One region of the Pseudomonas fluvialis genome, then DNA from elsewhere that is predicted to be linked to it. Evidence: predicted binding sites of a transcription regulator. Region 1 holds the regulator's gene; the other holds the start of a gene.
The links. Region 1 encodes FliA, which starts transcription of late flagellar genes. Its sites were predicted from a motif close to CTAAAGTTTNNNNNNNNNNNGCCGNTAA; they were not measured.

Region 1 (4,985 bases):
TGCTGCAGGAGCAGGTGCCGGTGCGTGATATCCGCACCATCGCCGAGGCGATCGCCACTGTGGCGCCGAGGAGTCAAGATCCCGCCGCGATCGTTGGCGCGGTGCGCGTTGCCTTGGCCCGTGCCATCGTGCAAAGCCTTGTGGGGCTTGAGCCGGAGCTGCCGGTGATTACCCTGGAACCAAGGTTGGAACAGTTGTTGCTTAACAGTATGCAGAAGGCCGGACAAGGCAGCGAAGACGGCATCCTTCTTGAGCCGGGTATGGCCGAGAAGCTGCAACGTTCGCTGATCGAAGCCGCGCAGCGCCAGGAAATCCTGGGCAAGCCGGCGATTCTTCTGGTGGCAGGACCGGTTCGGGCGATGCTCTCGCGCTTTGCGCGCATGGCGGTGCCGAACATGCATGTACTGGCCTACCAGGAAATCCCGGACAACAAGCAGGTGACCATCGTAGCTACGGTGGGACAGAACTAATCGAGGGCTCCGCTCATGCAGGTCAAACGTTTCTTCGCCGCCGATATGCGCCAGGCCATGAAGCTGGTGCGCGATGAACTGGGTGCCGATGCCTGCATCCTTGGCAACCGCCGTGTGGCCGGTGGGGTCGAGCTGACCGCGGCGCTGGATGTGCAGATGCCGCCGGCCAGTCAGGCCAATCCACAGCTGGAGCAGGAGCTGCGCGCTACCCAGGCAAAAATTGCTGCGGCGCGTAGCGAGCTGGATAACCGTACTCTGGAAGCTAGCCAGAATGGCCAGCTATTTGCTGCCGCCAACGCAGCTGCGGAACGCAAGCCGGCAGCCATGACGTCGCGTACCAGCACGTCGCCGGCCGACCAGCAGGCCCTGGATGCCATGCGTGCCGAGTTGCACGGCTTGCGTGAGCTGATTGAAGTGCAGTTAGGTTCCATTGCCTGGGGACAGCTGCAGAGTCGCCAACCTCAGCAGGCCAGTCTATGGCGGCGCCTGCAACGCCTGGGGCTGTCTGCTGAGCTGAGCCGTCAGATGCTGGAGCGTGTGGCGCGGATCAACGACCCACGTCAAGCCTGGCGTCTTTTGCTGGCGCACCTGGCGCATGCCATTCGCATTCCCGAGCAGGAAGTGATCGAAGAAGGCGGTCTGGTAGCTCTGGTCGGTCCCGCCGGCATGGGCAAAACCACCACCCTGGCCAAGCTGGCCGCGCGTCATGTGCTCAAGCATGGCCCACAGGGGCTGGCGTTGGTGGGTATGGACAGCTTTCGCATCGGTGCCCATGAGCAACTCAAGACCCTTGGGCGTATTCTCAATGTGCCGGTACTGCAGGTTGATCCTGGGCAGTCGCTGAGCCAGGTGTTGGCGCCGTTGGCGCGCAAGAAGCTGGTGCTGATCGATACGGCAGGCCTGCCGGCTAATGACCCGGCGTTGCGCCTGCAACTGGAGGCGCTGGCCAATCGCGGGTTGAAAGTGAAAAATTTCCTGGTTATGGCGGCTACCAGCCAGGGCCAAGTGCTCAAAGCCGCCTACCATGGATACAAACGTTGTGGTCTGGCGGGTTGCATCATCAGTAAGGTCGATGAGGCAGCCTGCTTGGGAGAGGTTCTGGAGCTGGCCATAGGCCAGCAACTGCCGGTAGCCTATCTCACCGATGGTCCGCGGATTCCGGATGATTTGCAGCTGCCCAAGAGTCATCAGCTGGTTAGTCGTGCGGTCAGCCTGCAGCTGCCGGAAGAACCGAGTGAAGACGTGATGGCAGGCGCTTTTGCCGGCTTGTACCAGCAGTCAACACTGCGCGCCGGGTAATTGACGGCCGGCCCTCTGAGGGTCACAGAAGAAATAGTCAGCGGCCTTTGGCCCTACAAGGTGTGTGGAGAAATGGGCAGTATGCATCCCGTACAGGTAATCGCGGTAACCGGTGGCAAGGGCGGCGTCGGCAAGACCAATGTATCGGTCAATCTGTCGCTGGCGCTGGCCGATCTGGGGCGGCGGGTGATGCTGCTGGACGCCGACCTGGGGTTGGCCAATGTGGATGTACTGCTCGGCCTGACGCCCAAGCGGACCCTGGCTGACGTGATCAATGGCGAGTGCGATCTCAAGGATGTGCTGATCCAGGGGCCGGGAGGCATTCGTATCGTCCCCGCGGCGTCTGGCACGCAAAGCATGGTACAGCTATCGCCCATGCAGCATGCAGGCCTGATCCAGGCCTTCAGCGAGATTGGCGATAACGTCGATGTACTGGTGGTGGATACCGCCGCCGGCATTGGTGACGGCGTTGTCAGCTTCGTGCGTGCGGCGCAAGAGGTGATCGTAGTGGTCTGCGATGAGCCTACCTCGATCACCGACGCCTATGCGTTGATCAAGTTGCTCAATCGCGACTACGGCATGAACCGTTTCCGCGTGCTGGCCAACATGGCCCATAGCCCGCAGGAAGGCCGCAATCTGTTTGCTAAACTGACCAAGGTAACCGATCGCTTTCTCGACGATGTGGCCCTGCAATACCTGGGCGCCGTGCCTTACGACGAGTCGGTCCGCAAGGCTGTGCAGAAACAGCGCGCAGTCTACGAAGCCTTCCCGCGTTCGAAGTGCTCCCTGGCGTTCAAGGCAATTGCCCAGAAGGTCGACAGTTGGCCGCTGCCGGCCAATCCGCGCGGCCATCTGGAGTTTTTTGTCGAGCGTTTGGTGCAGCCTTCGACGGCGGGAACGGCCCTATGACAGCAGCCAGTGGACTTCGTATGTACAGTAAGGCGCAGGCGCAGGACTCACAGCATCAGTTGGTCGAGCGCTATGCGCCGTTGGTCAAGCGCATTGCCTATCACTTGTTGGCCCGACTGCCGGCCAGCGTGCAGGTTGAGGATCTCATGCAGGCCGGCATGATTGGCTTGCTGGAAGCCTCGAAAAAATACGATGGCGGCAAGGGTGCCAGTTTTGAAACTTATGCCGGCATCCGCATTCGTGGCGCCATGCTCGACGAGGTGCGCAAGGGCGACTGGGCGCCCCGCTCGGTACACCGTAATACGCGTATGGTCAGCGAAGCAATTCGTGCCATCGAGGCAAGAACGGGAAGAGACGCTAAAGATCAAGAGGTTGCGGCCGAACTCCAATTGAGTCTTGAAGATTACTACGGCATTCTGAGCGACACGCTGGGCAGCCGCCTGTTCAGTTTCGACGACCTGCTGCAGGACGGCGATCAGGGCGGCAGCCGTGATGATATGGCGCGTAGCCATGGTGGGCCGGGACAGGAATTGGAAGAGGCGCGTTTTCAGCAGGCGTTGAGTGAGGCCATCGGTGCGCTGCCGGAGCGTGAACGCCTGGTGTTGGCCCTGTATTACGATGAAGAATTGAACCTGAAGGAAATCGGCGAAGTGCTGGGGGTCAGCGAATCCCGCGTCAGTCAGCTACATAGCCAATGCGCGGCACGTTTGCGCGCTAGGCTCAGTGAGTGGCGGGCGAGCTGATCAGCCGCCGGTTTTACGAATGAGAGGGCGTATTCCAGGGGAATGCGTTTGAGACTGTACGGAGGTCGACTTGGACAAGAATATGAAAATCCTCATCGTTGACGATTTTTCGACGATGCGACGGATCATCAAGAACCTCTTGCGTGACCTGGGCTTTACCAATACGTCCGAGGCCGACGACGGCACTACGGCGTTGCCCATGTTGCAGAGTGGCAGCTTCGACTTCCTGGTCACCGACTGGAACATGCCCGGTATGACCGGTATCGACCTGTTGCGTGCGGTGCGTGCTGATGAGCGGCTCAAGCATTTGCCGGTGCTCATGGTGACTGCCGAGGCCAAACGCGACCAGATCATCGAAGCGGCGCAGGCCGGGGTGAATGGTTATGTGGTCAAGCCCTTCACCGCCCAGGTGTTGAAAGAAAAAATCGACAAGATTTTCGAGCGGGTCAACGGCTGATGTCTGCCGCGAGGGCACTATGGCGTACAACGAAGCAAATGCGCTTGACCTGGAGTCGACGCTGAAAACACATGCCCGTGAGCTGATCGAGACCCTGGAAATGGGCAATGTCAGCGGTGCGGTCCAGCTTATCCATGAATTGAACCAGGTCCGTGATCGCGGCCTGTACCAGGAAGTCGGCAAGCTCACCCGTGAGCTGCACAACGCCATCGTCAATTTCCAGATCGATCCGGCCTCGCCACATGCTCAGGAAGTGTCGCAGATTGCTGATGCGACGGACCGCTTGGGTTATGTGGTGAAAATGACCGAGAAGGCCGCCAATCGCACCATGGACCTGGTGGAAGAAAGCACGCCCCTGCTTGGCGAAATGAGCCAGGCTGCGCAAGGCCTGCGCAATGACTGGGGGCGCTTCATGCGCCGGGAAATGTCGGCCGAAGAATTTCGTGATCTGGCCAGGCGTGTCGAACAGTTCCTTGGCCAGAGTCAACACAATGCCGACCAGCTCAGTGCCAAGATGAACGATATCCTGCTGGCTCAGGACTATCAGGACCTGACCGGTCAGGTGATCAAGAAAGTCACCGCGCTGGTGGCCGACGTGGAGAACAGCTTGCTCAAACTGGTGTTGATGGCCAGTCACGTCGACCGTTTTGCCGGTATTCATCATGATCGTGAGCAGTTGCGCAGCGAACAAGCACAACAAAAAGAGCCTTCCCGGGGTGAAGGTCCGCAGATCCATGCCGATAAGCGTGAAGACGTGGTGTCCGGTCAGGACGACGTCGATGATCTGCTATCCAGTCTGGGATTCTAGGGAGCACCTGCATGAGCTTCGACGCCGATGAAGAAATCCTCCAGGACTTTCTGGTAGAGGCTGGCGAGATTCTCGAACACTTGTCCGAGCAACTGGTCGAGCTGGAAAGCCGTCCGGATGACATGGACCTGCTCAATGCCATTTTCCGCGGCTTCCACACGGTCAAGGGTGGCGCAGGCTTTCTCCAGCTCAATGCGCTGGTCGAGTGCTGCCACATTGCCGAGAACGTCTTCGACATCCTACGTAAGGGTGAACGCCGCGTAACCTCGGATCTGATGGACGTGGTCCTGCAGGCGCTG
Region 2 (4,985 bases), on a different contig from region 1:
GGCGGCATGCGGTGATCGGCGTGCCCTTCGTCTGGCTGTTCCTGTTCTTTCTGCTGCCGTTCTTCATCGTCCTGAAGATCAGCTTTGCCGAAGCAGATGTGGCCATTCCCCCCTATACCGACGTGTTCAGCTGGGCCGATAACCAGCTGACCATCCTGCTCAACTTCGGCAACTACGTATTCCTCAGCGAGGACGCACTGTATCTGGCAGCCTACCTGGGATCGCTGAAGATTGCCTTCGTCAGCACCCTGCTCTGCCTGTTGATCGGCTACCCGATGGCCTATGCCATTGCCCGGGCGCCCAAGGAAATGCAGACCGTCTACCTGTTGCTGATCATGATGCCGACCTGGACGGCCATCCTGATCCGTGTCTACGCCTGGATGGGCATTCTCAGCAATAACGGCCTGCTCAACAGCCTGTTGATGGGCTTGGGACTGATCAGCGAACCGCTGCAGATCCTCAATACCAACCTGGCCGTGTATATCGGCATTGTCTACTCGTACCTGCCGTTCATGGTGTTGCCGCTGTATGCCAACCTGGTCAAGCATGACCAGAGCCTGCTGGAGGCGGCGGCTGATCTCGGTTCGCGCAACTTCAACAGTTTTTGGCGTATCACCGTGCCGCTATCGAAGAACGGCATCATCGCCGGCTGCATGCTGGTGTTCATCCCGGTGGTGGGTGAGTTCGTCATCCCCGAGCTGCTTGGTGGGCCGGAGACGCTGATGATCGGCAAGGTACTGTGGCAGGAGTTCTTCAACAACCGCGACTGGCCGGTGGCATCCGCCCTGGCGGTGGTCATGCTGGCGATCCTGCTGGTGCCGATCATCCTGTTCAACCGTAACCAGGCCAAGGAAATGGAGGGCAGAGCATGACTGCCATGAAGTCGCCGTACCGTAGCCTCGGTTCAACCGGCTCTCAATCCTCACGCCGGGCCAAGGACATGGAGGAGCGCGCATGAAACGCTGGAGCTTCTCCTCCACCATGCTGTGGGTCGGGTTGCTGTTCATCTACCTGCCCATGCTGATCATGGTCATCTACTCGTTCAACGCCTCCAAGCTGGTGACCGTGTGGGGTGGCTGGTCGATGAAGTGGTACTTCGGCCTGCTCGACAACAGCCAGTTGATCGGCTCGGTGTTGCGCTCGCTGGAAGTGGCCCTGTACACGGCTATCGCCGCTACCGCGCTGGGCACCCTGGCAGCCTTCGTGCTGACCCGGGTGACCCGCTTCAAGGGCCGCACGCTGTTCGGCGGCCTGGTCACCGCACCGCTGGTCATGCCGGAAGTGATCACCGGTCTGTCGCTGCTGCTGCTCTTCGTGGCCATGGCGCAACTGATCGGCTGGCCGGCGCAGCGTGGCCTGCTGACCATCTGGATTGCCCACACCACCTTCTGCTCGGCGTATGTCGCGGTGATCGTCTCGGCGCGCCTGCGCGAGCTGGACCTGTCGATCGAGGAAGCGGCCATGGACCTCGGTGCCAAGCCGTGGAAAGTGTTCTTCCTGATCACCATTCCGATGATCGCGCCATCGCTGGCGGCCGGGGCCATGATGTCCTTTGCCCTGTCGCTGGATGACCTGGTGCTGGCCAGCTTCGTGTCCGGCCCTGGTGCCACTACCCTGCCGATGGAGGTGTTCTCTGCCGTGCGTCTGGGGGTCAAGCCGGAGATCAACGCGGTGGCTAGTCTCATCCTGCTCTCGGTTTCGCTGTTCACCTTCGTGGCCTGGTACTTCACCCGGCGCGCCGAGGAGCGCCGCAAGCGCGCTATCCAGCAAGCCATGGCGGAAGAGGCGGTGTGAGTCATGCCGTCCTGGGCGATGCAAGGTCGCCCAGGACTGCTCTACGACTGAGGCAGGGTTCAGTTTGCCGCTGCCTGACCGTTACAGTGGTGTCTATGCTTAGCAGGCCCGGGTGTTGATCGTTGCCGGGCTGCTTGCGTTCCTGGCACTGCGAGGTATCCGATGCGTTCGGCGTTTGTCCGCTACCCCTGGTCCTGCCTGATTCATGCCCTGGCTCTGGCTGGGTTGATGCTGCTTTACCTGCAGTTCCAGTTGCCCTGGTATGTCAGCCTGCCGTCCTACCTGCTGCTGGCCCTGTGGCCCTGGCTCGGGCCCTGGCAGCGTCATGAGGAGGGATGTGTCGAGACGCCGGTACCGGCCGAAGAGGGTGCCCTGCAGCAGCTCAGTCGCAGCCTGTCGCAGAGCACCAGCCGCAATGCCCTGGCGGCCGCGGAACTGGCTTTTATTGCCAAGCAGCTGGCGGTGCGCAGCCAGCAACAGGTGCAGCAGGCCAGCGAGGCCAGTGGTGTGGCCGATCTACTGTCCCAGAGCGGCCTGTTGCAGGCAGATAATGCGGCCACGGCGGCGCGCCAGGTTGAGCAGGTCAGCCAGCAGAGTGATGCGGCCCGTCAGCTGTTGCAGCAGGCCAGCCAGAGCATGCAGCACCTGGCCAGCCAGAGCGGGCAGAGTGAAGGATTGATTGGCGAGCTGACCGAGCGTAGCGGGCAAATTCGTGAGCTCACTGCACGGATCGGCGCGATAGCCAGCCAGACCAACCTGCTGGCGCTGAATGCGGCCATCGAGGCGGCCCGGGCCGGTGACCTGGGGCGTGGCTTCGCCGTGGTGGCGGACGAGGTGCGTAGCCTGGCCGGGCATACCAGCGCTGCCAGTGCCGAGGTGGCCCGCATGAGTGCGGCGATGAGTGAGCAGAGTGCGGCAGTGGCCGCGCATATCCAGGCGCAGGGTAGTGCTTTGTCGCAGGCGGCGCAGGAGGTAGGTGTGGCCAGCCAGCAATTGCTGGAAATAGCCGAGCACGGCCAGGCGCTGCAAGGTGAAGTGGCCGGTATCGCGCAGGCCAGCGCGGATAGCCAGCGGCGCCTGCAGGAACAGGGGGAAAACCTCCGCCTGTTGCGCGAGGACAGCACTGCCAGCCGAACCCAGATCAGCCAGTTGGCCGAGGCGGCGCAGCGCTTGCTGGATGCTGCCGAGCAGAGCAGTGAACAGTTGGCAGCGGTGGCCCTGGATGACTATCACCAGGGCATGCTGGAGCTGGCCGAACAGGCTGCCCGAGCCATCGCAACACGCTTCGAGGCTGATCTGGCGAGTGGTCGGATCAGTGCGGCGGAGCTGTTTGATCGCCAGCTACAAGCAATTCCCGGTAGCCAGCCGACCCGCTTCCACAGTCGTTTCGATGCCTATACCGATGAGGTGCTGCCTGCCTTGCAGGAGCCGTTGCTGGATCGCCATCCGGCGCTGGTCTATGCCATCGCCACGACGCCAGAAGGCTATGTGCCGACCCATAACCAGGCCTTTGCCCAGCCACCAACCGGTGACCTGGCGCAGGATATGCTGCGTTGTCGGAGCAAGCGCCTGTTCAATGACCGAACCGGACGACGCTGCGGCAGCCACCAGCAGCGTCTGCTCCTGCAGACCTACAGCCGCGATACGGGCGAGCTGATGCACGATCTGTCGGTGCCGCTGTGGGTCAACGGGCGTCACTGGGGCGGCGTGCGCCTCGGCTATCGGCCGCAGAGCGCCGGTTAGTTACAAGGCCAGCGGCAGGTTGGGCGGGGCGCTGGCAAAACGTTGCGCCAGGCGTTGCTGGAATTCTGCCGGGTCTTTGACCAGCACCGCCTCGCTCCTGGGTTGCTCCGCAGCCAGCAGACGGGAGAGCCAGAAACGCAGGCAGGCCAGGCGCAGCATGCGCGGCCAGTACGTGACCTCGTCGGTGTGCAGGGGCCGTACAGCGGCATAGCCGGCCAGCAGGGCCTGGCTCAGGGCGTGATCGAGGCTGCCGTCGGCGCGACTGCACCAGTCATTCAGGGCGATGGCCAGGTCGTAAAGCATCGGGCCGCTGCAGGCGTTGTAGAAATCGATAACCCCGGACAGCTGGTTGCCGTCGAACAACACGTTGTCGCGGAACAGATCGGCATGCAGGTTGGCCTGCGGCAGTTCATCCAGCACGCTGGCCAGGCCCGGTAGTTCGGCCAGGCTGTCTTGCAGCAGTGAGCGGGCCTGGCCTGACAGCTGTGGTAGCCGCTGCAGGCCTGCTGCGTGCATCCAGTTCAGGTCGCGGTCGCTGGGTTTGTGCAGCGGCGCTGTGGCAGTAGCCAGGTGCAGGCGTGCGAGAAAACCACCGATTTCCCTGCAGTGCTGGGCATTGGCCTGTTGCACGTGGCGTCCCGGTAGGCGTGGCTGGAGCAAGGCCGGCTTGCCGGCCAGTTCGCGCAGAGCCTGGCCGTCAGCGGCAGGGATGGCAAAAGCTACTGGCAGATGTGCCTGGTGCAGGCGGGCGAGCAGCGCGACCACGAAGGGCAGATCGTGCTGCTCGCCGCGCTCGACCAGAGTCAGCACGTATTCGCCGGCCTCCAGGCTGACGAAGAAATTGCTGTTCTCGGTGCCTTCGGCGATACCGCGGAACGCTTTCAGCCGGCCAAGCCGGTAGGGCGCGAGAAACGCTTCCAGCACATCACGCTGCAGGGGGGTGTAAACCGACATGCGCCATTACCAGCTGAAGATTTCCCATTGCGGGATCAGCATGTCCGGCTTGTCCGAGCGCATCCAGTGTGCTTCACCATCGGCGCGTACCAGGAAATAGGGCTTGCCGCCTTTCGGCGTGACCTTGATGGCGTAGAGGAAGCCATTGACCCGGTATTCCTGGATGGTCTTGTCGCCTTCCTGGCGGATGGTGACCTCCGGCTCGCCGCTGGGGGCGTCTTCGGCGAGCAGCGGCAGCGTGCTGCAGGCCAGCAGGGCGGCGAGAGTCAGGCGGTGGAGTGTGCGCATGGTAACCTTGTCCCTTTCTGTGGCTGATATGCTGATTCTAGCGCCAAGCCCCTGCCAATAGGTTGATTCTTCGCATGTCCCACGCTCCGCTTGTTCTGGTCGACGGCTCCTCCTACCTGTACCGCGCCTTCCACGCCCTGCCGCCACTGGCCAACTCCAAGGGCCTGCAAACCGGCGCGGTGAAGGGCGTGCTGAACATGCTCAAG

Region 2: the regulator FliA is predicted to act here: its motif matches at 1,852-1,879, upstream of CW360_RS10835 (methyl-accepting chemotaxis protein).

The regions. Positions count from the first base shown of each region.
Region 1 covers NZ_PIYS01000002.1:110,855-115,839, forward strand. The annotation lists gene flhA (flagellar biosynthesis protein FlhA) at 1-470, shown strand, start outside; gene flhF (flagellar biosynthesis GTPase FlhF) at 486-1,769, shown strand; gene fleN (flagellar synthesis regulator FleN) at 1,842-2,678, shown strand; gene fliA (RNA polymerase sigma factor FliA) at 2,675-3,421, shown strand; gene CW360_RS01215 (chemotaxis response regulator CheY) at 3,504-3,878, shown strand; gene CW360_RS01220 (protein phosphatase CheZ) at 3,898-4,686, shown strand; gene CW360_RS01225 (chemotaxis protein CheA) at 4,698-4,985, shown strand, end outside.
Region 2 covers NZ_PIYS01000018.1:229,313-234,297, reverse strand. The annotation lists gene CW360_RS10845 (ABC transporter permease subunit) at 1-872, shown strand, start outside; gene CW360_RS10840 (ABC transporter permease subunit) at 955-1,794, shown strand; gene CW360_RS10835 (methyl-accepting chemotaxis protein) at 1,957-3,537, shown strand; gene CW360_RS10830 (homoserine kinase) at 3,538-4,491, opposite strand; gene CW360_RS10825 (DUF2782 domain-containing protein) at 4,498-4,779, opposite strand; gene polA (DNA polymerase I) at 4,854-4,985, shown strand, end outside.